DNA from 3 places in the Streptomyces sp. NPDC041970 genome. Region 2 is predicted to be linked to each of the others. Evidence: predicted binding sites of a transcription regulator. Region 2 holds the regulator's gene; each other region holds the start of a gene.
The links. The regulator HrcA, encoded in region 2, represses chaperone genes, less so after heat shock. The targets are predictions, from matches to a motif close to TTNGCACTCNGNNNNNCNGAGTGCNAA.

Region 1 (9,549 bases), on a different contig from region 2:
CATCTCGCCGTACGGACGACTATCTCAACGGCCCAGTGCTTCGGTTACAGTCTTGAACAACGCGGATCACCCTCGCATGTCGGGGTCGGACCGCCCACAAACGCCGGGATCGAAGATCCCGTGCCACACAGCTCATCCAGAGGGACTGAGGGAACGGCCCGTTGAAGTCCCGGCAACCCTCCTGCCGACCGCGAGGTCACGGTGGGGAAGGTGCCAATTCCGTCTCGCGGCGAAACGCGTCGTGAGGAAGATGAGGAGAGAGGGCCTCCGCCATCATGGCTGTTCAGACAGTTGAAGGTCAGACCATCACGTCCCCGGATCTGGGACCCGCCGCCGCGCTTTCCTGCCGCGAGTGCAAAGAACGCTTCGAACTCGGCCCGATCTTCGCCTGCGCCTCCTGTTTCGGCCCGCTGGAAGTGGCGTACGACCTGCCCACCGGCTCCCCGGAGGAGTTGCGCCGGCGCATCGAGGCCGGCCCGGACAACATCTGGCGCTACGCCCCGCTCCTGCCCGTCCCGGCGGACGTCGCGGAGAAGCCCAACCTCAACCCCGGTTTCACCAAGCTGGTCAAGGCCGACAACCTCGCCCGTGAACTCGGCGTCACCGGCGGCCTGTACGTGAAGGACGACTCCGGCAACCCGACGCACTCCTTCAAGGACCGCGTCGTCGCTATCGCCGTCGAGGCCGCCCGCGCCTTCGGTTTCACCACCCTGTCCTGCTCCTCCACGGGCAACCTGGCCGGGGCCGTCGGCGCCGCCGCCGCCCGCGCCGGACTGCGCTCCTGCGTGTTCATCCCGCACGACCTGGAGCAGGGCAAGGTCGTCATGGCCGCCGTGTACGGCGGTGAACTGGTCGGCATCGAGGGCAACTACGACGACGTCAACCGCTTCTGCTCCGAGCTGATCGGCGACCCGCTCGGCGAGGGCTGGGGCTTCGTCAACGTCAACCTCCGGCCGTACTACGGCGAGGGCTCCAAGACCCTGGCGTACGAGATCTGCGAGCAGCTCGGCTGGCGGCTGCCGGACCAGATCGTCGTCCCGATCGCGTCCGGCTCCCAGTTGACGAAGATCGACAAGGGGTTCCAGGAGCTGATCAAGCTGGGCCTGGTCGAGGACCGGCCGTACAGGATCTTCGGCGCCCAGGCCGAGGGCTGCTCCCCGGTCTCCGCCGCCTTCAAGGCCGGTCACGACGTGGTGCGCCCGCAGAAGCCGAACACCATCGCCAAGTCCCTGGCCATCGGCAACCCGGCGGACGGCCCGTACGTCCTCGACATCGCCCGCCGCACCGGCGGCGCGGTGGACGACGTGACCGACGAGCAGGTCGTCGACGCGATCAAGCTGCTGGCGCGCACCGAGGGCATCTTCGGCGAGACGGCGGGCGGGGTGACGGTCGGCGTCACCAAGAAGCTGATCGAGGCCGGCGTGATCGACCCGACGCTCACCACCGTCGTGCTGAACACCGGTGACGGCCTCAAGACGCTCGACGCGGTCTCCGCGACCTCGCAGGCCACGGCGACCATCAAGCCGAGCCTGGAAGCGTTCCGCAGCGCGGGCCTCGCCTCCGCCTGACCACCCCAGACCGCAGGAAGAAGGGCACCAGCATGAGCGTCAAGGTCCGCATCCCCACCATCCTCCGTACGTACACGGGTGGGCAGGCCGAGGTCACCGCCGAGGGCGCGAAGCTCTCCGAGGTCATCGAGTCCCTGGAGAAGGACCACCCCGGCATCGCCGCCCGCGTCCTCGACGACCAGGGCAAGCTGCGCCGCTTCGTCAACGTGTACGTCAACGACGACGACGTGCGCTTCGAGGGCGGCCTGGAGACGGCCACGCCGGACGGCGCGGGCATCTCGATCATCCCCGCCGTCGCCGGCGGCTGCTGACGCGCTACGGGCTGCTGACGCGCTACGGGGGGTGCCGCACGGCGGCCCGCGCACCCCAGCCTTCCCATCGCGCCCGCGCGTGAACCGGACCGGCCCCGCGTGAGCCGTGGCGCCCCCGCGTACGCCGGGTCGCCGCCCGGCGCGCGTCGCGGCCGTTCCCTCCGTACGAGAAATCGCCCCCTCCGCACCAGAAGCGGAGGGGGCGATTCTGCATGGTTGAGCGCGGTACAGTTGGGGAAGCCCCCTCCGCTGCTCGTGCCGCCCGCATATGAGAATGCGCCCGGCTCCGTCGAGAAGTAGCCAAAGTGCATCCCCCTCTTGAGGCATAAGTGGCCTTTGTCTGGCCCGACTTGCCCGCAAATCTTGGTAAACACGCATTTTCGGGTGTTCGGTCGCGCCCAGAATTCTCGTCCGATTGACCTGTTGCAGAGGGCAGTTGGGCAGATACATTCGGCCGCGGTCGACGCGCTACAGCGCCACGCACCCTCTCCTGTCGGAGGGTGGGATGCGACCCAGGGTCCGCGAAGTGCGGTCCTGTGCAAGGGCCAGTAATAGGGGAGTTAGGCATGGCTCAGGGCACCGTCAAGTGGTTCAACGCGGAGAAGGGGTACGGCTTCATCGCGGTCGACGGTGGTGCGGATGTTTTCGTCCACTACAGCGCGATCCAGATGGACGGGTACCGCACCCTCGAAGAGGGTCAGCGAGTTGAATTCGAGATCTCGCAGGGCCAGAAGGGGCCCCAGGCCGACATGGTCAAGCTCGCCGTCGGCTGAGCCGGCGCGGTCGTCCGACGACACTACTCACGCGGCGAGGGCCCGACCCCGGATTCCGGGGCCGGGCCCTCGCCGCGTACTCCGGGCCGCCGGGGCCTGCCCGCGCCCCGTCTCTGGGCCGGGCCGTCGACCGGGCCGCCGGGGCCCCTGTCGCCGGGGGCCCGCACCCCGCCTCTGTGCGGGCCGTCACGCTCGCCCCGCGCCTGCTCCGGGCCATCCCGCGCCCCTGCGCCCGCTCCGGGGCATCCCGTGCCCGCCTCGCCCTGCGCCTGCTCCGGGCCATCCCGCGCTCCTGCTCCTGCTCCGGGGCATCCCATGCCCGCCTCGCCCTGCCCTCGCCCCGCGCCCGCCACGCCTCGCCCCGCACCCCGTGCGCGCCCCGCGTCCCCTGTTCGCCCCTTCCGCAGGTCAAGCGCGCCCACTGCCCCCCGCAGGCGGCGGGGGCGCCCCGGCCGGTGGCGGGGCCGCCCCGCGAGTGCCCGCATCGACGCCGTAGCCGCACGCCCGGACCGGGCCCCGGCGGGTGGCTGGAGAGGGTCGCCGCGACCGCCGAGGCGCTTGCACTCTCAGGGGTCGAGTGCTAATCATTGGCGTTAGCACTCTCCAGGTGAGAGTGACAGAACTTGGACCGGGCCGGTGAGGCCCGCAGGTGCGGTGGAGCAAGGGACCGCCGCACGCGCAGGCCGTCCGTCGCGGGCGCCACTCGGTCCGGAGAAATCCACCCCTGTCCGGGAGGACCACTTCACATGGCCAAGATCATCGCGTTCGACGAGGAGGCACGGCGCGGTCTCGAGCGCGGGATGAACCAGCTCGCCGACGCCGTCAAGGTCACCCTCGGCCCCAAGGGCCGTAACGTCGTCCTCGAGAAGAAGTGGGGCGCGCCCACGATCACCAACGATGGTGTTTCCATCGCCAAGGAGATCGAGCTCGAGGACCCGTACGAGAAGATCGGTGCGGAGCTGGTCAAGGAGGTCGCCAAGAAGACGGACGACGTCGCCGGCGACGGTACGACCACCGCCACCGTTCTGGCCCAGGCTCTCGTCCGCGAGGGTCTGCGCAACGTCGCCGCGGGCGCCAACCCGATGGCGCTCAAGCGGGGCATCGAGAAGGCCGTCGAGGCCGTCTCCGCCGCCCTGCTGGAGCAGGCCAAGGACGTGGAGACCAAGGAGCAGATCGCTTCGACCGCCTCCATCTCCGCCGCCGACACCGAGATCGGCGCCAAGATCGCCGAGGCGATGGACAAGGTCGGCAAGGAAGGCGTCATCACCGTCGAGGAGTCCCAGACCTTCGGTCTGGAGCTGGAGCTCACCGAGGGTATGCGCTTCGACAAGGGCTACATCTCGGCGTACTTCGCCACCGACATGGAGCGTATGGAGGCGTCCCTCGACGACCCGTACATCCTGATCGTCAACTCCAAGGTCGCCAGCGTCAAGGACCTGATCCCGCTGCTGGAGAAGGTCATGCAGTCGGGCAAGCCCCTGCTGATCATCGCCGAGGACGTCGAGGGCGAGGCGCTCTCCACCCTGGTCGTCAACAAGATCAAGGGCACGTTCAAGTCCGTCGCCGTCAAGGCTCCGGGCTTCGGCGACCGCCGCAAGGCCATGCTCGCGGACATCGCCATCCTCACCGGTGGCACCGTGATCTCCGAGGAGGTCGGTCTCAAGCTGGAGAACGCCGGCCTGGACCTGCTCGGCCGCGCCCGCAAGGTCGTCATCACCAAGGACGAGACGACGATCGTCGACGGCGCCGGTGACAGCGACCAGGTCCAGGGTCGCGTCAACCAGATCCGTGCCGAGATCGAGAACTCCGACTCGGACTACGACCGCGAGAAGCTCCAGGAGCGTCTGGCGAAGCTGGCCGGCGGCGTGGCCGTCATCAAGGCCGGCGCCGCCACCGAGGTGGAGCTCAAGGAGCGCAAGCACCGCATCGAGGACGCGGTGCGCAACGCCAAGGCCGCCGTCGAGGAGGGCATCGTCGCCGGTGGTGGCGTGGCTCTGCTCCAGGCCTCGGCCGTCTTCGACAAGCTCGACCTCACGGGCGACGAGGCGACCGGCGCCAACGCCGTGAAGCTCGCGCTGGAGGCCCCGCTCAAGCAGATCGCCGTCAACGGCGGCCTTGAGGGCGGCGTCATCGTGGAGAAGGTCCGCAACCTGCCGATCGGCCACGGCCTCAACGCCGCGACCGGCGAGTACGTCGACATGATCGCCGAGGGCATCATCGACCCGGCGAAGGTCACGCGCTCCGCTCTGCAGAACGCCGCGTCCATCGCCGCGCTCTTCCTCACCACCGAGGCCGTCATCGCCGACAAGCCCGAGAAGGCCGGCGCGGCCGCTCCGGGCGGTATGCCGGGCGGTGACATGGACTTCTGATCGTCCGCAGGGGCTCCGGCCCCCGGTCGATCGTCGTTCACCGTACGTCCCGCAGGGGCGGCACCTCCTTCAGGGGAGGCGCCGCCCCTGCGGCGTTGGGGACGGTCCGCCTGCCCCCGGTCCGCGCCCTGTCCCGCCCCGCCCTGCCGGTTGCGCGGGTGCGCGGGTGCGCGGGTGCGCCGCGCGGTTGTCCCCGGCCCGCGCCCCGTCCTGTCCCGCCTCGCCCCGCCGGTTGCGCGGGTGCGCCGCACGCCTTGGGCACGCCCTCTCCGGTCCCGCCGCGGGCGCACCCGGCCCGTCGGCCGCTACGAACCGCTGCCGGAGCCCCGGTCGCGGGAGCGGGACCGGTGGGCCCGTTCCGACCGGGGGACCAGCCCGGCCCGGACCGCGTCCATCCGCTCCCGTACGCCCGGCGGCCGCACGGCTCCCGGCGGGCCGGCCGGGGGCTGCGGGGACGGCTCCCGGCAGAGACGGCAGAGGCCGCCGAGGAGCGCTTCGGGGCTGCCGGGGGCCCCGCACTCGCCGCACTCCAGGGTGCGCAGGACCGTACGGGGGGTCGGCAGGACGCGTTCGGGCGGCAGTTTGTCACGCAGCCGCCGTTCGACCAGGCGGGCGGCGCAGTGGACGGGGGACGGCAGGCCCACGGTGAGCGCGTGCAGCAGCTCCGCCTCCGTCGCGCCCCGCGCGAACCACTCGACGACCTGCGGCTCCAGGCGTACGCAGTCGGCGGCGGACAGCGACAGCGCGGGGGCCGTCCGGCCCAGGGCCGCGAGCAGGATGAACGCCCGCGAACGGGTGGGCCGCCGCGGCCGGTCCGGCGGGACGTCACCCCGCGTGTAGGCGTCCCACCAGTCGTCCTCGCGTGCGGTGCGGGAGAAGAAGGTCCGGGTCACCCAGAGCATCACGTCGTCCGTGATCACGCATTCGCTGCCGCGCCGCAGATGTCCGGCGGCCTGGAGGCGGTTGAGGGTGGTGCGCAGGGCGCACTGGCCGTACGGGAGGTGCTTGGCCAGCGTCTTCACGGAGATGTCGGAGCCGTCCGGCAGCCGGTCCACGTAGGCGGCGACGGCCGCGTCCCGAGGGAGCAGGTGGGCGAAGTCCCGGTCGGTGCGCGGGCGTTCGTCGGGGGCGGAGCGCTTGCCGTACCCCGGTTTGGCCATCGGGTGCGCGGCGGGCGCAGCGGGCGGGCTCGCGGGGAGCGGTGCGTGCGGGGCACGGGGGGCAGCACTAAGCTGGCTGTCAGCCATGGGGATCGTTGTGTCCGATCTCGTTGGTCAGACCCCTGTTCGGTGTTCCCGCACCGGCGGGGGTCGTCTTTGTTTCTGTTGTCCCTGTGCACGCTAGAGCCTGGCGACCATGCGTGGCAAGTCGGTCACGAAAGGTCAACTTCGCAGGCGGGGAGGGTGGGTGGGACAGCAGAACCCTCCACCCCATCCTTGTGAAGAGCGCTCGGATCTCGCGGCTTGAGCTTCGGGAGGCGCGCGGGGTCCGGCCGGGCGCCGTGACCACCGTCACGTCGGGATGTTCGCGGCTGACGTAGACCGGATGCGCTGCGCCGGGCGTATACCCGGTGAAGCGAAAGAGCCGGGAGCAGCCGTTGACCGTCGAGGAGTTCGAAGAGTTCTACGTCCAGGCGGTCGCGCGTCTCACCGGCCAGTTGTACGTGATGACCGGGGACCTCCAGGAGGCGCAGGACGTCGTGCAGGAGGCCTTCGTCAGGGCCTGGGTCCGGCGTCGGCACCTGGAGCGCGACGGGTGGCCCGAGGCGTGGATACGTACGGTCGCCTGGCGGCTGGCCGTCAGCCGCTGGCGCTTCCGGCGCCGCTCGGCCGACGCGTGGCGCCGGGGGAGCGGCGTACCGCAACACGTCGAACCGCCCGACCCGGCCCACCTGGTCCTGGTCGACGCGCTCCGAGAACTCCCCGCGCAGCAACGCCGGACGCTGACCCTCCACTACCTGTGCGACCTCACGGTGGAGCAGATCGCCGGGGAGACCGGGCTTTCCGGCAGCACGATCAAGACCCATCTGGTCCGCGGACGGGCGGCGCTCGCCGGACGCCTGCGGGACCCGCGCATCGAGGAGGCTCCTGATGTCTGAACCACTCGCGATGTCCGAACCGCAGGACCCGCTGCGGCCCCTGTTCCGGCAGGCCGGGGACTTCGGACGGCTCCGCGCCGACGCCTGCCCCGCGGCGAGCATCACCGTACGCGGCATGAGGGCGCAGCGCCGCCGGATGGCCTCGCTGGCCGTGGGGGTCTGCCTGGCCGTCGGCGCGGGGGGTGCGTCGGCGGTCGCGCTGATGCCGGTCCGCACGCAGGAGGTGGTACCGGCCTCGGTCCCGCCGTCGTACGGCGACCCGGCGTCGCCCCCCGACGGGCCGGTGCCGCCGGGGATGCGGTGGTCACCGGGTGGGGTGGTGCCGCCGGGTACGCGGTGGTCGTCGGGCGGGGTGGTGCCGCCGGGGATGCGGTGGTCGCCGGGTGGGGTGGTGCCGCCGGGGATGCGGTGGTCGTCGGGTGGGGTGGTGCCGCCGGGTACGCGGTGGTCGTCGGGTGGGGTGGTGCCGCCCGGCGTCCGGTCGTCGCCCGGCCTTCCGCCCTCGTCTCGCGGATTTCCGCCGGCGTACGAGGGGCGCGCGAACCAGCCGCCCTCCGTACGGGGCGGCACACCGCCGGAGACCAGGGGATGGGTGGGGGAGCCGTCCGGACCGGGCGGCGTCCGTACGGGCCAACGACCGCCCACACGTACGGGGTTGCCGCCCACGCGCACGGGGGCCGCGGCCCCGGCGGGGTGATCGGGGCTCGGGGCGGCTGAGGCGTCCTGGCCCCGGCAGGTTGGTCCGCGCCCCTTTTGCGGGTACGCATCAACCTGATCTCGGCTACGATCCCGCCTGTTTTCGGGCACGACCACCCCGACTCCGTACCTGCCCCATCCCTCGTGCCCCTCCCCGTCCCGGAGGCTCCACCGGGCCATCCCGCACGCATGGGCGTGCCCGAAAGGTTTCTTCGTGTCCACCCTCTCCTCCGGGCTGCGGCCTGCCCCCTCCCAACCCGAACCCCCCGAGCCCCGGTCGGCCCGCCGGTCCGAGCGCCGGAAGGAGACCGGCGGGCCCGCGTGGGGCGGCCGCCTCCGCCGGGTGGCCGACCGGCTGAGCCCCGACGACCGCCGAATACTCTGGCTCTACCTGCTGACCCGAATATCCCTGTGGGTCACCGCCCACTTCGTCCGGTGGCTGTTTCCGGCCAAGGCGGACGCGCGGGAGTCGGGGCCGTTGTTCGCGCCGTTCCAGCAGTGGGACGCCAACCACTACCTCCACATAGCGCGCGAAGGTTACTTCCCGTCCGGGACGGGCCCGTGGACGGAAGGGTGGGACAACCGGGAGGCGTTCTTCCCCGGCTTCCCGTTCCTCCTGCGCGCGGTGCACACCGTGATACCTGACTGGACGGCGGCCGGGATGCTGATCTCGTTCGTCGCCGGAGCCGTCGCGGTGCTGGCGCTCGCCCGTATCGCGCGGACGCACGCGGCGGGCACGGATGCGGGGGCCGGGACCGGCCCTTCCTGGGCGCGGAAGGACACGGCGGGCGCCGGGGGCGCGAGGGGGCTCGACGGCGGGAGCGACCAGCGGGCCGTCATGTTCTTCCTGCTCTCCCCGTGCGCGGTGTTCCTGGCCGCCGGCTACACGGAGGCCCTGTTCCTCGCGTTCGCCCTGCCCGCCTGGCTCGCGGCCCAACGCCGCCACTGGGCCCTCGCCGCCGCGCTGACCGCCCTGGCGACGACCGTACGCGTCAGCGGCCTGTTCCTCGCCGCCGCGATCGGCGTGCTCTTCCTCCTGTCCGCCCGGACCCGGCGGGACTGGCGGGCGGTGGGCTGGCTGGCACTCCCGGCGCTGCCCCCGGCCGCGTACAGCTGGTACCTGCACACCCGCACGGGCGACTGGATGGCGTGGAAGCACGCGCAGGAACGCGGCTGGCACCGCGCCTTCCACACCCCCTGGGAGGCGTGGACGAACACCTGGAACGCGGCGTTCGACGAGGTGCACACCACGGGGTACGCGTTCATGTTCCAGGCCGAGTTGGCGGCGATGCTGGTGGGCCTCGTCCTCCTGGCCGCGCTCCTGCGCCGCCGCCGCTGGCCCGAGGCCGTCTACATCGCCCTCAGCCTCTGGGCCCTGGGCACCTCCTACTGGTACACCTCCATCCCCCGCGCCACCCTCCTCTGGTGGCCCCTGTGGATCGGCCTGGCAGCCCTGAGCCTGCGCCGCCCGTGGATCAGGACGGCCTACCTCAGCGTCGCCGCCCCGGCGGCCACGCTCATCGCCATCACGTTCCTGACGGGACGCTGGGCGGGGTGAGGTGGGGCGCGGGGGTGGGGTGAGGTGGGGCGCGTTGGGGGTCCGGGGGCGTGGCTGGGGCCGGTGGGTGGGGGTCTGCGGGAGGGGGTCCGAGGGCGCGGGGCCTCGTCGTCGTGCCGCAGTCGTAGGAGAACGCGTGGGGATGCCGCCTTCCGGTAGAGGGCGGGCGCGTCCCT
Region 2 (9,549 bases):
GCCGAGCTGGGCGGCGTCCGCGCCGGCGGCGAGGACGGCGGCGATCTGGGCGCCGCGCATCAGGCCGCCCGCGGCGACGACCGGTATCTGCACGGTCGCGCGGACCTGGGTGACGAGGGAGAGCAGTCCGGTGCCGGTGTGGTCGGCCTGCGGGTCGTCGCGGTGGGTGGACTGGTGGCCGCCCGCCTCGACGCCCTGGACGCAGACGGCGTCGGCGCCGGCCCACTGGGCGGCCTGGGCCTCCTCGGCCGAGGTGACCGTCACGAGGGTCTGCGTACCGACGCGGGCGAAGGCGTCGAGGGTGTCGCGGGTGGGGCAGCCGAAGGTGAAGGAGACCAGCGGGACCGGGTCCTCCAGCAGGATGGCGACCTTCGCCTCGTAGCCGTCGTCGCCGCTGGTGTCGGGGTCGCCGAGCGGGGTCTCGTACCAGGCGGCCTCGCCGGCGAGCTGGTGGCGGTAGACCTCGACGGCGCACGGGTCGGCCAGGGCGGGCTGCGGCATGAAGAGGTTCACGCCGAACGGCCCGCCGGTGAGCCGGCGCACCTCTTTGACCTCGTGGTACATCCCGTCCGCGGTCTTGTATCCGGCGGCCAGGAAGCCGAGGCCCCCGGCCTCGGCGACGGCGGCGGCGAGCGGGGGTCCGGACGCGCCGCCCGCCATCGGGGCCTGCACGATCGGATACCGGCAGAGATCGGTCACGTCGGAGGGCATGACCGCATCGTGCCATGTCCGGTGCACGGGGCCGAATCAGCCGACGGCGGCCCGGCCGGATCTCCCGGCGTACGCCCGCACCGCCCGGCGGCAGGGGGCCGACGGGCGGTGCGGGGACGGGCGGACGGCGGGTCAGCGACCGTTGAAGGCGTCCTTCAGCCGGGAGAAGAGCCCCTGCTGACCGGGCTGGAACTGGCCGGTGGGCCGCTCCTCCCCGCGCAGCACGGCCAGCTCCCGCAGCAGCCGCTCCTGCTCCGCGTCGAGCTTGGACGGGGTGATCACCTCGACGTGCACGATCAGGTCGCCCCGGCCGCCGCCGCGCAGATGCGTGATCCCGCGGCCGTGCAGCGGGACGGACTGGCCGGACTGGGTGCCGGGCCGGATGTCGATCTCCTCCACGCCGTCCAGCGTCTCCAGCGGGCACTTGGTGCCCAGGGCCGCCGCCGTCATCGGGATGGTGACCGTGCAGTGCAGGTCGTCGCCGCGCCGCTGGAAGACGGCGTGCGCCACCTCGTGGATCTCCACGTACAGATCGCCGGCCGGGCCGCCGCCGGGGCCGACCTCGCCCTCGCCCGCGAGCTGGATGCGGGTGCCGTTGTCGACGCCCGCCGGGATCTTGACGGTGAGGGTGCGCCGCGAGCGGGTGCGGCCGTCGCCGGCACACTCCGGGCAGGGGGTCGGCACGACCGTGCCGAAGCCCTGGCACTGCGGGCAGGGCCGCGAGGTCATGACCTGGCCCAGGAAGGACCGGGTGACCTGGGAGACCTCGCCCCGGCCGCGGCACATGTCGCAGGTCTGGGCGGAGGTGCCGGGGGCCGCGCCCTCGCCGCTGCACGTGGTGCAGACGACCGCCGTGTCGACCTGGATGTCCTTGGTGGTGCCGAAGGCCGCCTCGGTGAGGTCGATCTCCAGCCGGATCATGGCGTCCTGGCCGCGCCGGGTGCGGGAGCGGGGGCCGCGCTGGGAGGCCGTTCCGAAGAACGCGTCCATGATGTCGGAGAAGTTGCCGAAGCCGCCGGCCCCGAAACCGCCCGCGCCGCCCGCGCCGCCGTTGGCGGACAGCGGGTCGCCGCCGAGGTCGTAGACCTGCTTCTTCTGCGGGTCCGAGAGCACCTCGTAGGCGGCGTTGATCTCCTTGAACCGCTCCTGCGTCTTCGGGTCCGGGTTGACATCCGGGTGCAGCTCGCGCGCGAGCCGGCGGAATGCCTTCTTGATCTCGTCCTGAGATGCGTCGCGGCGCACGCCGAGTACGGCGTAGTAGTCCGTGGCCACTTACGACTCCGCCAGGATCTGTCCGACGTAACGTGCCACTGCGCGTACCGCTCCCATCGTTCCGGGGTAGTCCATGCGGGTCGGTCCGACCACGCCGAGTTTGGCGACTGCCTCGTCGCCCGAACCGTAGCCGACCGCGACGACGGACGTGGAGGTGAGGCCCTCGTGGGCGTTCTCGTGCCCGATCCGTACGGTCATGCCGGGGTCCGTGGCCTCACCGAGCAGCTTCAGCAGGACGACCTGCTCCTCCAGTGCTTCCAGCACCGGCCGGATCATCACCGGGAAGTCGTGTCCGAAGCGGGTGAGGTTGGAGGTGCCGCCGATCATCAGCCGCTCCTCCGTCTCCTCGACCAGGGTTTCGAGGAGGGTGGACAGGACCGTGGAGACGGTCCCCCTGTCCTCGCTGTCGAAGGATTCCGGCAGCTCCCGCACCAGCCGGGGGACATCCGCGAAGCGGCGTCCGACGACCCGGCTGTTGAGCCGGGCCCGCAGATCCGCGAGCGATGCCTCGCCGAACGGCGCGGGGCAGTCGATCATACGCTGCTCGACGCGGCCGGTGTCCGTGATGAGGACGAGCATCAGCCGGGCGGGGGCCAGCGACAGCAGCTCCACGTGCCGCACCGTCGAACGGGTCAGCGAGGGGTACTGCACGACGGCCACCTGACGGGTGAGCTGCGCGAGCAGCCGCACCGTCCGGCCGACGACGTCGTCGAGGTCGACCGCGCCGTCCAGGAAGTTCTGGATCGCCCGGCGCTCGGGCGAGGAAAGCGGCTTGACGCCCGCGAGCTTGTCGACGAAGAGGCGGTACCCCTTGTCGGTCGGGATGCGCCCCGCGCTCGTGTGCGGCTGGGCGATGAAGCCCTCGTCCTCCAGGACCGCCATGTCGTTGCGGACGGTGGCGGGCGAGACCCCGAGCCGGTGCCGCTCGGTGAGCGCCTTGGAGCCGACGGGCTCCTCGGTGCCGACGTAGTCCTGGACGATGGCGCGCAGCACTTCCAGTCTGCGTTCGCTGAGCATGGGCGCACACCTCCAAGCTGGGGTTCTCCGGCATCTGACTGGCACTCGGTGCGTTCGAGTGCCAGCAATCCCACCGGCCAGTGTACGGGGGTGGGGTGGGGCCGGGGCAAGGGCGACCGGCCAGGCCCCCGCCGGACCGGGCGGCCGGACCCTTACCGTCGTCGTATGGACGTCGCTTGGGAAGACCTCGGCTGGGAGCGGTTGGGCGACGGCGTCGGCCGCCGGCGCCTGCCGGGCTGGGACGCCACGGCCGCGCTGGTCGCCGGGGAAGGGGGTGCGCTGCTCTGCGACACGGGCTCCTCCCTCCGCGAGGGCGTCGAGCTGCGGCGGCAGGCCGAGGGGCTGCTGGGCCGGAGAGTGACGCATATCGCACTGACCCACCCCCACTTCGACCACGTGCTGGGCACCGCGGCCTTCTCCGGGGCCCGCGTGTACGGGGCGGCGGGCCTCGCCGCGCTGCTGCGGCACGGGGCGGAGGAGTTGTACGCCTCGGCGGTGCACCACGGGGCGCCCCCGGACGAGGCGGCCCGGTCGGTGGGGACGCTGGTGGCGCCGCGCCACGAGGTGGCGGGCGAGCGGTGGGTCGACCTGGGGGGCCGCCGGGTGCTGCTGGCCGGGATGGGCGCCGCGCACAGCGGCCACGACCTCGCGGTGCTGGTGCCGGGTGCGGGCCCGCAGCCGCCCGTGGTGCTCTGCGGCGACCTGGTCGAGGAGTCCGGCGAGCCGCAGGCGGGCCCGGACGCGGTCGCCTCGCGCTGGCCGGCCGCGCTGGACCGGCTGCTGGCGCTGGGCGGCGAGGACGCGGTGTACGTACCGGGGCACGGGGCGGTGGTGGACGCGGCGTTCGTCCGGGCGCAGCGCGCGGCGCTGGCGGAGCGGTTCGCGGCGGGGTGAGGGGGGTGGGGACGCGGGGGGGGGCGATCCCGGTGAGAGCGGGTGCGGGGGCCCGGTGGGGCTGACGTGGGGGCTCGGTGGGGCGTGCGGCTCGGTGGGGCTTGGGGCGCGGTGGGGCTTGGGGCGCGGTGGGGGGCGCGCGGGCGTAGGGGCCCGGCGGGGGCCCAGCGGGGACGCGCGGGCTCGGTGGGGCCGGCGCGGGAGTCAGGGCGCGGGCTCGGTCGGGCCGGCATGGGGGCCCGGTGGGGCGTGGGGCGCGGTCTCGGTGGGACGCGCACGGGCGTAGGGACCCGGCGGGGACCCGGCGGGGGCACGCGGGCTCGGTGGGTGCGGGCCCGGCGCACGCCGCCCCGCGTGTCGCGCGCGGGGCGCTAACCGCCGTGTCCGGGCCGCGAATTATCGTCGTGCCATGCGCAGCTACCAGCCGGACCTGACCCCGCCGTGGAAGAGGTCCGCCCCCGTGCCCGAGGTGCCCGCCGAACCCGATCTGGTCGTGGAGGAGGTCTCCACCGGCTTCTGCGGTGCGGTGATCCGCTGCGAGAAGACCGCCCAGGGGCCGACGGTCACCCTGGAGGACCGCTTCGGCAAGCACCGGGTGTTCCCGATGGAGCCGCGCGGCTTCCTGCTGGAGGGCAAGGTGGTCACGCTGGTGCGCCCGTCGTCCGGCGGGCCGGTGCGGCCCGCCCGTACGGCCTCCGGTTCGGTGGCGGTGCCCGGCGCGCGGGCGCGGGTGGCGCGGGCCGGGCGGATCTACGTGGAGGGCCGGCACGACGCGGAGCTGGTCGAGCGGGTGTGGGGCGACGACCTGCGCATCGAGGGCGTGGTCGTGGAGTACCTGGAGGGGGTGGACGACCTCCCGGCGATCGTCGCGGAGTTCGCGCCGGGCCCGGACGCCCGGCTCGGGGTGCTCGTGGACCATCTGGTGCCCGGCTCCAAGGAGTCCCGGATCGCGGCCCGGGTGACCGGCGACCACGTGCTGGTGGTGGGGCACCCGTACATCGACGTGTGGGAGGCGGTGAAGCCGTCCTCGGTGGGGATCGACGCCTGGCCGACCGTGCCGCGCGGCCAGGACTGGAAGACGGGCGTGTGCCGGGCGCTGGGGTGGCCCGAGAACACCGGCGCGGCCTGGCAGCACATCCTGTCCAAAGTCCGCAGCTACAAGGACCTGGAGCCCCAACTCCTCGGCCGAGTAGAGGAATTGATCGACTTCGTCACCCTTCCGGAGTGATGTTCCCCGGTCCGCGAAGAGGATCATCCATCAGCCCCTAGGAATCCCCGAGCCCCACCTGCACCATCGAAGGTCGAGGACGGCAACGGGCTCACGGGGGAAGGGCGGGCCGATGGCGCGCGAGGTCTGGCGGGACAGTGCGGAGAACGAGGCGGCCTCGGCCGTCTTCCATCTGGTACAGCAGTTGATCGACCGGTACCGGGTGAACCGGCCGGTGATGCCGCTGGTGGTGGTGCAGGCGGCGGACGCGGACGCGGGGCCGGAGATCGACCTCCGGGTCGAGCAGATCGTCCGCCAGGTGCACCGGGCCAACGAGCTGCGTCGGGTGCCGGTGCGGTTGCTGTCCGGGGAGGGCGCCACCCCGTACGACGCGGCGCTCGACATGGTGCGCACGCTCTCCGGGAAGCCGTGGGAGACCCGCGAGACCACGCAGTACAAGCCGTTCGCGTTCCCCCGCTCACGGCTGCTCGGGGCGATCGAGCAGGCGACCGCGAACGTGGTCGAGCAGTCGGACGGAGGGCCGTCGGCGGTCCGCGCGGAGAGGATCCTGGAGCAGTTGGGCCGGCTGCGCTGGCGCGTCGACCGGTCCCGTCCGGGCTCCTTGCCGAACTCGCTGCGCGAGTCGGTGCGGCCGGAGACCTTCGTCGGGGCGCTGTTCATCGCCCTGCTCAGCGTGCTGCTCGGGGAGATCGACTGGCTGCTGACGGCCCTGGTGGCGGCCACCGCCCTGCTCGGGCTCGCGGTGGTGGGCCTGGTGGGGCGGGCCGCCCCACCGCTGCTGTGGCTGCGCCGGGCCAGCCGGTGGTTCGCCACCACCTCCTCGCTGGCCGCCTCCAGCACCGGTTACCCCTCGGACGGCTGGTCGTGGTTCTCGCCGAGCGGTTCGTGGCGCGTGATCCGGGCGCGGGCGGCGGCGGTCGCGGAGCGGGTGGCGGACGCGGCGGCGGGCGACGAGCACGCGCGCCAGTTCCATCTGGAGCTGCGGGTGCAGGCGCTGCTGGAGGACCTGCGGCACAACTACCGGCCGCACGCGCTGGACTGGCGGCGCAGCAAGCGGACGGTCCCGCCGGTGCTGTTCCTGCCTCGGGCCACCCAGGACGACGGCGGCATCCTGCTGATCAACGCGATCAACAACGTGCGGTCGCGGCGCAGCGAGGTCGATCCGCTGCTGCTGCTCGCCTCGCTGCCGGCCGCGCAGATCATGCGGCACACCCCGCCGCTGCCGCACGAACCGCAGGCGGCGGGCGCCGACTCGGACCGGGTCCGCTACGAGCGATGGGTCGAGAACCTGAGCCTGGGCCAGTCGCCGGCGACGGCGGCGACCCTGGCCTGGGTGCTGCGGCTGCCGCTGTCCACCGGGAAACTGAACCACGAGCACGCCCACCCCCAGCTCGTCACCCACCGGGTGCGGCGGACCTGGGCGTGGTGGGTGATGTCGCGGACGAGCATCGCGCTGATCGTCGTGGGCAGTCTGCTGGGGGCGTTCCTGTGGGCCGGGCACTGGCGCCAGACGTACTGCCACGGCCCGCTGACCGACCGCAACACGGACGCGGTCTGGGCCGGGCCGGAGGGCCGCCGCGAGTGCGTCGGCGTGGCGACCGCGCCCGAGGTGCTCTTCGCGCGGGGCAACCACCTGGAGCTGCGCGGGGCCGGGAAGGGCGTCACGTTCGAGCGGATCGAGCAGGCGATCCGCGAGGAGAACGCGGGCATCGGACCGGACGACGCGTACGTCACCGTCGTCTACGCCGGTCCACTGGCCTCGGCGGGCAAGGACCGCGAGGCGACCCGCAAGGGCCTGGAGGAGCTGACCGGCGTCTACCTCCGGCAGCGGCAGACGAACAGGACCTCCGCGGAGCCGGTCAAGCTGCGCGTGCTCACCGCCAACGGCGGGGAGGACATGCTCCAGCAGCTCACCGCCGTCCGCAAGATCATCGAGGTGGCCCGGCGGGACCCGACGGTGGTGGGGGTCGTGGGCCTCGGCCGCAACACCGAGGAGAGCGACGACGCGGCGGACCTGCTGAGGGTGGCCGGGCTGCCGCTGGTGCACACGACCAATTCCAGCAGCGACCTGCCGAGGGACCGCAGATTCAAACACGTCTACTTCGGCCTGGCGGCGACGGACGCGGAGCAGACGTACGGGCTCGGGCTGATCGCCGGGCAGATCGCCAAGAGGCTCAAGGACCCGTACGCGATCGTGTTCTCCCGCAAGACGCGTAACGGGGACAAGGACCGCTACACCGTCGAGCAGCGGAACGCGGGCAGGGAGATGCTGGTGGACTCGGGCTTCGAGCTGGGGCCCGACGCGACGTACGAGGTGGCGGGCGGCGCCCAGCTCAGCAGCTCGGTGGCCGAGATCTGCGGCGAGGAGAGAGTCCCGGACGCGCTGTACTTCGCCGGACGCGTCGAGGACGTGCCGCCGCTGATGAACGGGTTGAAGAGCACCGCCGGGTGCGCGAACCGGACGTTCACCGTGTTCGCCGGTGACGATCTGTCGAAGAGCACGTTCGACGACAGCGACTCGATCGCCCAGGACGTCACGCTCTACCACAGCTCGCTCGCGCCGCTGGGGAGGGGCGCGGACCCCGGTTTCTACGCGGACGCGCACCATACGCTGCGGGCGCTGCTCCCCGACGAGGAGGCCGCCCCTGCGCTCGCGGAGAAGGCGTACGAGGACGAGCTGTTCGCCAGCGGGCAGACGGTCATCTCCTACAGTGCGACGGCGGCCCTCTACAAGGCCGCCACGGCAGGTGACACCCCCCGCAGCGCAGCCGAGACGTGGGCGAGACTGCACACGGTGAACATCGCCGAAATGCCCACGGGGAAGATCAAATTCAACGGGGCGAACTCCTCGGCCACCGCCCACGTGCACGGTCTCGACATCGTCAAGGTGGTCCGCCGCGGACCGCGCGCGGTACGGACGGTCGTCTGCGGCAAGCCCGCCGGGGAGACGCGGCCATTGACGGAGGCGGACTGCCGGCCCTGACCGCTGCCCCGCGCCCTCGCCGCAGGGCGGCGCGCGGGGTGGGGGTCAGGTGGGGGTGGGTGTGCGGGAGAGGGCGGTGCGCAGGGCGAAGTAGCCGAGGAGGGTGCCGGATGCGAGTCGTTGGGTGGTCATCACGCGGGGGCGGGCGGCGAGGAAGCCGGACACGTGTGCCGCGCCCAGCATGACCAGTCCGTTCACCGTGACGCCCACGAGGATCTGGACGCCGCCGAGTTGGAGGAGTTGGGCCCAGGCCGGGCCTGCCTGGGGTTCCAGGAACTGGGGCAGGAGGGCGGCGTACAGGAGGGCGATCTTGGGGTTGAGCAGGTTGGTGAGGAGCCCTGTGGAGAACAGGCGGAGGTCGGAGATTGGAGGCAGGTCCGGGGCCGGGGCGAAGGGCGAGCGGCCGCCGGGCCTGAGCATGTCCCAGGCGAGGTAGGCCAGATAGGCGGCCCCCGCGAGCTTCACCGCCGTGAACGCCGGCGGCACCGCGGCGAACAACGCCGACAGGCCCGCGGCCGCCGCCAGGAGATAGCACACGAACCCCGCGGCCGTCCCGCCCAGACTCACCAGCCCCGCCCTGCGACCCTGCGTGATCGCACGGGAAGCGAGATGGATCATGTTCGGACCCGGAGTCAGCGCCATGCCCAGCGCGACCAGGGCCACTCCCCCCACTGCCGTCAGACTGATCACTGATCGCCCCCGATCGTCAGCCGGGCCTCCGCCGTCCTGAATGGCGCGGCGCCCGGTTCCTGCGGGCGGCCGCGGAACGTCGGCCGTCCCCCGCCGCCCGCGACAGAATACGGCCCCGCGCTGCGGCGTCCTCGTGCGTCCTGGCACTCCAGCCGGCCTCCGGGAGACCCCGCCCTCAATCGGCCGACGCCGTCGACGACCGCCGGAGCGGGCCCGGCGCCTCGCGTCCGGATCAGGGCGGAGCAGGGAGCGCGGACCGGTGCGGGCGCGAGGCGGCGGAGGAGTCACCGCAGGGCATGGACCACGGACGACACGCCCCGGACGTACGTGCCGGGGCCCGAGGGCCCGGCACGATCCGGACGCCCCCTAGTCCACGAGGTCGCGGACGACGGCGTCGGCCAGCAGCCGCCCGCGCAGGGTGAGGACCGCGCGGCCCTCCTCGTACGGTCCGGCCTCCAGCAGCCCGTCGGCGCGGGCCCGGCGGGAGGCGGCGAGGCCGTCGGGCTTGAGCAGGGAGAGCGGGCAGCCCTCGCGCAGCCGCAGCTCCAGCAGGATGCGCTCGACCCGGCGGTCCTCCGGGGTGAGGATCTCGCGGCCCGCGCCGGGCGAGCGGCCCTCGGACAGGGCCTGGGCGTACGCGCCGGGGTGCTTCACGTTCCACCAGCGGACCCCGCCGACGTGGCTGTGGGCGCCGGGGCCCGCGCCCCACCAGTCGGCTCCGCGCCAGTACAGCTCGTTGTGCAGGCAGCGGCCG
Region 3 (9,549 bases), on a different contig from region 2:
GTCAACGCGGTGCGCCGGGTGCTGCCCGGCGTGCTGAGGGCGCTCGGCAGCCGGGCGGAGCTGGTGGAGCGGGGCCGACGGGCCACCGCCGACCTGTTCGCCGGGGTGATCAAGCGGTACGCGTTCAGCTCCCGCGACGTGGACCCGGCGGTCGCCCGCTTCGCGGAGCGGCTGATCGAGTCCACCCCGATCGACGTGGTCGCGGAGTTCTACCCGGCCTTCGCGGAGCACGACAAGAGCGCGGCGCTGCCCGTCTTCCGGGACGTGCCCGTGCTCGTCCTGGCGGGGGACAACGACCTGGTCACGCCCAGCTCGCACAGCGAGGCCATCGGGGACGCGCTGCCCGACGCCGAGCTGGTCGTCGTGGGGGACGGCGGGCACCTGGTGATGCTGGAGCACCCGGAGACGGTCACCGACCGCCTGGCCGACCTGCTCGTACGCAGCGGCGCGGTGCCGGCCGCTAACGTTGGCGGACATGGAAGCACCGCACACCACCCCGGCCGCCCCTGACCCCGCCGGAGCCCTCCCCGACGGCGCCGTCACCGTACGGATCGGCGTCGACTCCCCCGAGCGGATGCGGGAGCTGGGCCGCCGCCTCGCCCGCCTGCTGGCCCCCGGCGACCTGGTCATGCTCACCGGAGAGCTGGGCGCCGGGAAGACGACCCTGACGCGCGGCCTCGGCGAGGGGCTCGGCGTGCGCGGCGCGGTCACCTCGCCCACCTTCGTGATCGCCCGCGTCCACCCCCCGCTCGGCTCCGGCCCGGCCCTGGTCCACGTCGACGCCTACCGCCTGGGCGGCGGGCTCGACGAGATGGAGGACCTCGACCTCGACGTGGAGCTGCCGGAGTCGGTGGTGGTCGTGGAGTGGGGCGAGGGCAAGGTCGAGGAGCTGTCCGAGAACCGGCTGCGGGTCCTCATCGACCGCGCGACCGGGGACACCGACGACGACCGGCGCGAGGTGACGCTGACCGGCATCGGCCCGCGCTGGGCGGGGCTGCGGGAGGACCTGGCGTGACGGCCGCCCCGCGGCGTTTTCCCGACAGGGTGTCGGCACATTGTTGCGTCGGGGACGGTGGTCGTGGTCACATGGGTACGAGACGTGGTTAGGTCTGCCTAACCACGACCTCCACCGGAGCACTCAGGAGGCCTCCATGCCGACGCCCGAGCGCGCAGCGCGACCCCGGCCGCAGCCCACTCCGCCCGCCCTGTCGATGAAGGACCTGCTGGCCTCGTGCGCCGCGGCCACCGCTGTCTCCACCCCGCCCGACGAGCAGCGGCGGCAGGCGTCGGAGCCCGCCGCCGAGGCGGAGGAGCGCGGGGCGGCCGCGCCGCCCACCCGCCCCAGGGCGGCGTGAGGCCGCGGGCTCAGGGGACGACGACGACCTTCGCGCCGACCGTGGCGAACGTCCACATCGCGTCGCCGTCCGCCCGCTTCATCCGCACGCCCCCGGTCTTCGACGCGGGGTCCGGGCTCGCCATCGACCCGTCCTGGGCGGCGCTGAAGCCCACCGCCACGTCGCCGACGTTCGCGAACCGCACCACGTGCTCGATCGGCACGCCGTCCGAGCCCCGGACCGTGCCCGAGCGGGAGGTGACCCGGTAGACGCCGGGAGCCGGGCTGACCGGGCTGGGCATCACGCCGAAGACGCGCGTCGCCCTGCCGTCCTCGCCGACCAGCCACACCCGCCGCTCCCCCAGCGCGTAGACCACGCGCTGCCCGGCGCCGGAGGCGGCCGGCACCGCCAGCGGGTCGGCCGTGGGCGCCGGCGTGGCGGACGGCCGGGGCGGGACGGAGACGGACGCCTTCGGGCCGGGCGCGGAGACCACCGAGTCGGGGGCGTTCGCCGAAGCCTGGTAGGCGAGGAAGGCGACCGCGGCGACGGCCGCCGCGGTGAGCCCGGCCACGATTCCCGAGCTGCTCCGTGCCACCGTGAACTCCCCTTTCGGTGCGGCCGTCCGCCGCATGTCGTACAAGCGTTTACGTCGTACCCGCGGATACCCGGTGACGGTAGCAGCCGCCGGGGCACCGGCCCGGACGACGTACGGACGCGGTAACGCCGTCGGCGGAGCCGTAGGCTGTCAGGGTGCTCTTGCTCGCCATGGATACCGCCACCCCCGCCGTGACCGTCGCCCTGCACGACGGCGCCTCCGTCGTCGCCGCGTACGGGCAGGTCGACGCCCGCCGCCACGGGGAACTGCTGCTCCCCGCCGTCGACCGGGTCCTCGCCGAGGCCGGGACCGGGCTCGACGCGGTGACGGACGTGGTCGTGGGCATCGGCCCCGGCCCCTACACCGGCCTGCGGGTCGGCCTGGTCACCGCCGCGACCTTCGGCTCCGCCCTCGGGGTGCCGGTGCACGGCCTGTGCACCCTGGACGGCCTCGCGTACGCCGCCGGCCTCGACGGCCTGGAGGGCCCGTTCGCCGTGGCGACGGACGCGCGCCGCAAGGAGGTCTACTGGGCGCGGTACGAGGACGCCCGCACCCGTACGGGCGACCCCGCCGTCGACCGGCCCGCCGACATCGCCGGGGCGCTCGCCGGGCTGCCCGTGGTCGGCGCGGGCGCGGTCCTCTACCCGGAGTCCTTCCCGGACGCGCGGGGACCCGAGCACGTCGCGGCCGGAGCGCTCGCCGCGCTCGCCGCCGAGCGGCTCGCCGCCGGGCAGGAGCTGCCCGCGCCCCGGCCGCTCTACCTGCGCCGGCCCGACGCGCAGGTCCCGAAGAACTACAAGGTGGTCACCCCCCAGTGAGCGCCGCCACCACCGCCGTGCTGCGCGAGATGCGCTGGTGGGACATCGAGCCCGTGCTGGAGCTGGAGCACGCCCTGTTCCCGGACGACGCCTGGTCGCCGGGGATGTTCTGGTCCGAGCTGGCCCACGCCCGCGGCCCCGGCGCCACCCGCCGCTACGTCGTCGCCGAGGACCCGGACACCGGACGCCTCCTCGGCTACGCCGGGCTCGCCGCCCTCGGCGACCTCGCCGACGTCCAGACCATCGCGGTCAGCCGGGAGGCGTGGGGCGGCGGCCTCGGCTCCGAACTCCTCACCGACCTGCTGCGGCACGCCACCGCCTTCGAGTGCGCCACCGTGCTCCTGGAAGTGCGGGTCGACAACGTCCGGGCGCAGAAGCTGTACGAGCGCTTCGGCTTCGAGCCGATCGGCTTCCGGCGCGGCTACTACCAGCCGGGGAACGTGGACGCCCTCGTCATGCGCCTCACCACGCACGAGAACGCACCAGAGCACGCACCAGAGACCGGAACGGAATGATGGCTGCCGACGAACCCCTCGTACTGGGCATCGAGACCTCCTGCGACGAGACCGGCGTCGGCATCGTCCGCGGCACGACCCTGCTCGCGGACGCCGTCGCCTCCAGCGTGGATACCCACGCCCGCTTCGGCGGCGTCGTCCCGGAGATCGCCTCGCGCGCCCACCTGGAGGCGATGGTCCCCACCATCGAGCGCGCCCTGAAGCAGGCCGGGATCGCCGCCCGCGACCTGGACGGGATCGCCGTCACCTCCGGCCCCGGACTCGCGGGCGCGCTGCTCGTCGGCGTCTCGGCCGCCAAGGCGTACGCGTACGCCCTGGGCAAGCCGCTCTACGGCGTCAACCACCTCGCCTCGCACATCTGCGTCGACCAACTGGAGCACGGGCCGCTGCCCGAGCCGACCATGGCGCTCCTGGTCAGCGGCGGCCACTCGTCGCTGCTGCTGGCCCCGGACATCACCAGCGACGTACGGCCGCTCGGCGCGACCATCGACGACGCGGCGGGCGAGGCGTTCGACAAGATCGCCCGCGTGCTGGACCTGGGCTTCCCCGGCGGCCCGGTCATCGACCGGCTGGCGAAGGAGGGCGACCCGGCGGCCATCGCGTTCCCGCGCGGTCTGACCGGCCCGCGCGACGCCCCGTACGACTTCTCCTTCTCCGGGCTCAAGACCTCCGTCGCCCGCTGGATCGAGGCCCGGCGCGCGGCGGGCGAGGAGGTGCCGGTCCGGGACGTGGCGGCGTCCTTCCAGGAGGCCGTGGTGGACGTGCTCACCCGCAAGGCGGTCCGGGCCTGCAAGGACGAGGGTGTTGACCACCTGATGATCGGCGGCGGCGTCGCGGCCAACTCCCGGCTGCGGGCGCTGGCCGAGGAGCGGTGCGAGCGGGCCGGCATCCGGCTGCGGGTGCCGCGCCCCGGCCTGTGCACCGACAACGGCGCGATGGTCGCGGCGCTCGGCGCGGAGATGGTCGCCCGCAACCGCCGCCCCTCCGATCTGGACCTGTCGGCGGACTCCTCGCTGCCGGTGACCGAGCCCCACGTGCCGGGGACCGCGCACGACCACGACCACGTCCACGAGATCAGCAAGGACAACCTCTACTCATGAGCACCGCCGTCGTCCTGATGTGGGAGGCCCGCGCCGCCGAGGGCCGGGGCGGCGAACTGCTGGAGTGGGCGCGGGCCCGCGCCGCCGGACTGGCCCGCGCGCCGCACCGCGGCGAGCTGCTGCGCGCCCCGCAGGACCGGGTCCTGGTGATGACGTGGTGGCAGGGCGCGGCGTACGGCGACGACCTCCCCGAACTCCCCGAACCCGACGCCGCCCTGATCACCCGCCCGGTGCACCGCTGGCGTTTCGAGACCGTCGACTGAGCACCCGGCCGCCCCTCGCGGCGGACCCGACCGATGAGTTCGGGCGGCGGGACCGGTCCACCCTCCACGACGAGGGGACCCTCACGGCGAGGAGCCCTCCACAGCGAGGAAGAGGAGCAGAGGCCATGCAGAAGATCACTCCCTGTCTCTGGTACGACGGCCAGGCCCTGGAGGCCGCCGAGCACTACGTCGCCGTCTTCGGCGGGGTCTCCCGTGTCACGGAGGTGACCCGGTACGGCGAGGCGGGCCCCGGTGAGCCGGGTTCCGTGCTCACGGTCGGCTTCCGCCTGGCGGGCCAGGACTACCTGGGGCTCAACGGCGGACCGCAGTTCCCCTTCACGGAGGCGATCTCGCTCTCCGTGGACTGCGCCGACCAGGCCGAGGTGGACCGGCTCTGGGCCGCGCTGACCGAGGGCGGCGAGGAGGGGCGGTGCGGCTGGCTCAAGGACCGGTACGGCGTGTCGTGGCAGCTCGTCCCGCACGAGCTGCCGGAGCTGCTGGCCGACCCGGACCCGGCGAAGGCGGAGCGGACCATGAAGGCCATGCTCGGCATGGGCAAGCTGGACGTCCAGGCGCTGCGGGACGCCTGAGCGCCGGGCCGGGGCGGCTCAGCCCAGCGGCCGCCCGATCAGCATCGTCGGAGCCCCGGCCACGCGGGTCAGGAACACCGTCGCCGCGTTCGGGCCGCTCAGCTTCATCCGGCGGCGCAGCTCCTCCGGCTCGACGGCGGAGCCGCGCTTCTTGACGGTCAGCACGCCGACGCCCCGCTCCCGCAGCAGCGCCTTGAGCCGCTTCAGGTGGAACGGCATGTGGTCGGTGATCTCGTACCCGGAGACGTACGGGGAGGAGTACGGCTGGTCGCTCGTGACGTACGCGATCGACTCGTCCACCAGCCGGCCGCCGCACCGCTCCACGATGTCGGCGACCAGGTGCGCCCGGATCACCGCGCCGTCCGGCTCGTAGAGATAGCGCCCGACCGGGCCCACCGGGGGCGGGGGCAGCGGGGCCGGGGCGCTCAGGGTCGCGCCGGAGGGCAGCAGGGTGGCCCGGAACGCGCCGGGCGCGAAGCCCTCCCCGTACCAGAGCACCGCCTCCTTCACGTCGCCGCCGTCCGAGACCCACTCGGCCTCCGCCTCGGGGCCGATCGCCTCGTGCGGGATGCCCGGCGCGATCTTCAGCGCGGCGCGGGGGGCCTTCAGCGCGGCGGCCACCGCCCAGGACAGCGGCGGGGAGTACGCCTCCGGGTCGAAGACGCGCCCCCGGCCGCCGCGCCGCGCCGGGTCCACGAAGACCGCGTCGTACGCGGAGGCGTCGGTCCGCGTCACGTCGGCGCACCGCACCTCGATCAGCGCGCCCAGGCCCAGCGCCTCGGCGTTGGCGCGGGCCACGTCGGCGGTCAGCGGGTCGCGGTCCACGGCGAGGACGCGGAGCCCGGCGCGGGCGAGGGCGATGGCGTCCCCGCCGATCCCGCAGCACAGGTCGGCCACGCCGCGCACCCCGAGCCGGGCGAACCGGGCGGCGCGGTGCTCGGCGACCGGGGCGCGGGTGGCCTGCTCGACCCCGTCGGGCGTGAAGAACATCCGGTACGCGTCCTCGGCCCCGAACTTGGCCACCGCCCGCTGGCGCAGCCGGGCCTGCCCGAGGGCCGCCGAGACCAGCTCCGGCCGGTGCAGGCGGCGCAGCCGGGTCGCCGTGGCCAGCTCGTCGGCCGGGTCGTGGTCGCGGAGCGCGGCCAGCAGCCCCTCGCCCTCGGGGGTGCGCAGGGCGGCGAAGGCGGCGCGGGCGGGGTCGTCGGACGGGGCGGCGGGGGTCGTTGCGTTCACCCGGTCCATTGTGGGCCAGGGGCGGCGGCCCCGTGTGCCGGGAGCCGGTGGGCCGGTCGGGGGACGGAGGCGGCGCGGTCGCGGTGTCGGGCCGGGAGGCGGGCGGTGGGCTGGCAGGATGCGACGCCATGCAGCTAGTACGACAAACAGATAAATCGACCCTCAAAGGGTGCAGAACGGTCGGCGCCGTGCTGGCGGTCCTGCTGGCCGCCGCCGTCGCGTCGGGATGCGCGGCGGAGGCGGACGGCGGGGGAGCCCCCGGCGGCCCCGCGCGCCCCGCCGCCGAGCGGCCGGAGCGGGCCGCCCCGCAGGCCGGTGCGGCCGGGGCGCTGGACGCGTACGCGCGCGAGCTGGAGTACAAGCAGGCCGAGCGGGCCGTCGCCGCGAAGAAGTGGGGGCTGGCCAAGACGCCCCTGCCGGCCCCCGAACCGCCGGAGGTGAAGCCGCGCATCACGACCCGCGAGGGGTTCGAGGTCCGGGACGACGCCGGGCTGCCGCCCGTCTTCACCACCGTGCCGACCAAGGAGAAGATCGTCTTCCTGACGATGGACGACGGCGCGGAGAAGGACCCCCTCCTGCTCCAGATGATGACCGAACTGGACATCCCCTACAGCGCGTTCCTCAGCGACTACGTCATCGACGACGGCTACGGCTACTTCGCGGAGATGCAGAAGCGCGGGGTGGTCCTCAGCAACCACACGCTCAACCACCGCTACATGCCCGGCCTCACCTACGCCCAGCAGAAGAGGGAGATCTGCGGCCAGCAGGACAAGCTCCAGCAGCGCTACGGCAGGCGCCCCACGCTCTTCCGGCCGCCCTACGGCAACTACGACCGGAACACCCTCGTCGCCGCGAAGTCCTGCGGGATCACCGCCGTGCCCCTGTGGTCCGCCGAGGCGTTCCCCGACCACATGGAGTGGCGGGAGTGGGACCGGGACCTGCACCCCGGCGACATCATCCTCACCCACTTCCGGGGCGAGGAGGACTGGCGGGGCACGATGCCCGACATGATCCGCCAGGTCATGAAGACCATCACGGACAAGGGCTACGCGGTGGCCCGCCTGGAGGACTACGTCTGACGGGCGGGGTGCGCGCGGGGCCGGGCCGAAGGGGGGCGCGGACGCGGCGCGCGGGTGGTGAATTGGCACTCCGCTTGACCGAGTGCTAATCGCGGTCATAGTCTCAGGTCTGGCACTCCCCCCTGGAGAGTGCCAGCACCACCCTGCGCGACAAGGGACAGGTCCGGAACCCGCGACGACGGATCGGTCCGGTCGCCGCCCACAGACTGTTAAACCCCGTGAGATCTCCGAAGGGGGAGACCGGATCGTGTCGACCACCAGCTCCAAGGTTGCGATCAAGCCGCTTGAGGACCGCATTGTGGTCCAGCCGCTCGACGCCGAGCAGACCACGGCTTCCGGCCTGGTCATTCCGGACACCGCGAAGGAGAAGCCCCAGGAGGGCGTCGTCCTCGCCGTTGGTCCGGGCCGCTTCGAGAACGGCGAGCGTCTTCCGCTCGACGTCAAGACCGGCGACGTCGTCCTGTACAGCAAGTACGGCGGCACCGAGGTGAAGTACAACGGCGAGGAGTACCTCGTCCTCTCGGCCCGCGACGTCCTCGCGATCATCGAGAAGTAATTCACCCACGTTTGCTTGTGTTCTGCGCCCCTGGCCCCCTGCGAGATAACTAGCCGGGTGGCGAGGGGCGCAGTTCGTTCGAGAGGGAAGATCAGCCCATGGCGAAGATTCTGAAGTTCGACGAGGACGCCCGTCGCGCCCTTGAGCGCGGCGTCAACAAGCTTGCCGACACGGTCAAGGTGACGATCGGCCCCAAGGGCCGCAACGTCGTCATCGACAAGAAGTTCGGCGCTCCCACCATCACCAACGACGGTGTCACCATCGCCCGCGAGGTCGAGCTGGACGACCCGTACGAGAACCTCGGCGCCCAGCTCGTCAAGGAGGTGGCGACCAAGACCAACGACGTAGCGGGTGACGGCACCACCACCGCGACCGTGCTGGCCCAGGCGCTCGTCCGCGAGGGCCTGCGCAACGTCGCCGCCGGCGCCTCCCCGGCCGCCCTGAAGAAGGGCATCGACGCCGCCGTCAAGGCCGTGTCCGAGGAACTCCTCGCGACCGCCCGCCCGATCGACGACAAGGCCGACATCGCCGCCGTGGCCGCGCTCTCCGCGCAGGACCCGCAGGTCGGCGAGCTCATCGCGGACGCGATGGACAAGGTCGGCAAGGACGGTGTCATCACCGTCGAGGAGTCCAACACCTTCGGCCTGGACCTGGAGTTCACCGAGGGCATGGCCTTCGACAAGGGCTACCTGTCCCCGTACATGGTGACCGACCAGGAGCGTATGGAGGCCGTCCTCGACGACCCGTACATCCTGATCCACCAGGGCAAGATCGGCTCCATCCAGGAGCTGCTCCCGCTGCTGGAGAAGGTCATCCAGGCCGGCGGCTCCAAGCCCCTCCTGATCATCGCCGAGGACGTCGAGGGCGAGGCGCTCTCCACCCTCGTCGTCAACAAGATCCGCGGCACCTTCAACGCCGTCGCGGTGAAGGCCCCCGGCTTCGGCGACCGCCGCAAGGCCATGCTCGGCGACATCGCCACCCTCACCGGTGCGACCGTCATCGCCGAGGAGGTCGGCCTCAAGCTCGACCAGGCCGGTCTGGACGTGCTCGGCACCGCCCGCCGCGTCACCGTCTCCAAGGACGACACGACCATCGTCGACGGCGGCGGCGACAGCGCCGACGTCAAGGGCCGCGTCAACCAGATCAAGGCCGAGATCGAGACCACGGACTCCGACTGGGACCGCGAGAAGCTCCAGGAGCGCCTCGCCAAGCTCGCCGGCGGCGTCTGCGTGATCCGGGTCGGCGCCGCCACCGAGGTGGAGCTGAAGGAGAAGAAGCACCGCCTGGAGGACGCGATCTCCGCGACCCGCGCCGCGGTCGAGGAGGGCATCGTCTCCGGCGGTGGCTCCTCCCTCGTCCACGCCGTCAAGGTCCTGGAGGGCAACCTCGGCAAGACCGGCGACGAGGCCACCGGTGTCGCGGTCGTCCGCCGCGCCGCCGTCGAGCCGCTGCGCTGGATCGCCGAG

Region 1: groL (chaperonin GroEL) is a predicted target of HrcA. The motif match lies at 3,210-3,236, and genes of this name have one in related genera.
Region 3: groES (co-chaperone GroES) is a predicted target of HrcA. The motif match lies at 7,590-7,616, and genes of this name have one in related genera.

The regions. Positions count from the first base shown of each region.
Region 1 covers NZ_JBVJCD010000011.1:19,190-28,738, reverse strand. The annotation lists SAM riboswitch class I at 130-257, shown strand; gene thrC (threonine synthase) at 276-1,568, shown strand; gene ACZ6EJ_RS08575 (MoaD/ThiS family protein) at 1,601-1,879, shown strand; gene ACZ6EJ_RS08570 (cold-shock protein) at 2,446-2,652, shown strand; gene groL (chaperonin GroEL) at 3,399-5,021, shown strand; gene ACZ6EJ_RS08560 (hypothetical protein) at 5,327-6,268, opposite strand; gene ACZ6EJ_RS08555 (SigE family RNA polymerase sigma factor) at 6,619-7,119, shown strand; gene ACZ6EJ_RS08550 (mannosyltransferase family protein) at 8,030-9,373, shown strand.
Region 2 covers NZ_JBVJCD010000005.1:1,151-10,699, reverse strand. The annotation lists gene ACZ6EJ_RS04440 (nitronate monooxygenase) at 1-711, opposite strand, end outside; gene dnaJ (molecular chaperone DnaJ) at 844-1,983, opposite strand; gene hrcA (heat-inducible transcriptional repressor HrcA) at 1,984-3,000, opposite strand; gene ACZ6EJ_RS04425 (MBL fold metallo-hydrolase) at 3,166-3,894, shown strand; gene ACZ6EJ_RS04420 (DUF3097 domain-containing protein) at 4,304-5,122, shown strand; gene ACZ6EJ_RS04415 (type 1 periplasmic-binding domain-containing protein) at 5,235-8,105, shown strand; gene ACZ6EJ_RS04410 (LysE family translocator) at 8,151-8,795, opposite strand; gene hemW (radical SAM family heme chaperone HemW) at 9,162-9,549, opposite strand, start outside.
Region 3 covers NZ_JBVJCD010000054.1:383-9,931, reverse strand. The annotation lists gene ACZ6EJ_RS22385 (alpha/beta fold hydrolase) at 1-510, shown strand, start outside; gene tsaE (tRNA (adenosine(37)-N6)-threonylcarbamoyltransferase complex ATPase subunit type 1 TsaE) at 476-1,015, shown strand; gene ACZ6EJ_RS22375 (hypothetical protein) at 1,152-1,355, shown strand; gene ACZ6EJ_RS22370 (hypothetical protein) at 1,366-1,965, opposite strand; gene tsaB (tRNA (adenosine(37)-N6)-threonylcarbamoyltransferase complex dimerization subunit type 1 TsaB) at 2,100-2,747, shown strand; gene rimI (ribosomal protein S18-alanine N-acetyltransferase) at 2,744-3,262, shown strand; gene tsaD (tRNA (adenosine(37)-N6)-threonylcarbamoyltransferase complex transferase subunit TsaD) at 3,262-4,362, shown strand; gene ACZ6EJ_RS22350 (hypothetical protein) at 4,359-4,625, shown strand; gene ACZ6EJ_RS22345 (VOC family protein) at 4,751-5,215, shown strand; gene ACZ6EJ_RS22340 (THUMP-like domain-containing protein) at 5,234-6,457, opposite strand; gene ACZ6EJ_RS22335 (polysaccharide deacetylase family protein) at 6,577-7,527, shown strand; gene groES (co-chaperone GroES) at 7,775-8,083, shown strand; gene groL (chaperonin GroEL) at 8,182-9,549, shown strand, end outside.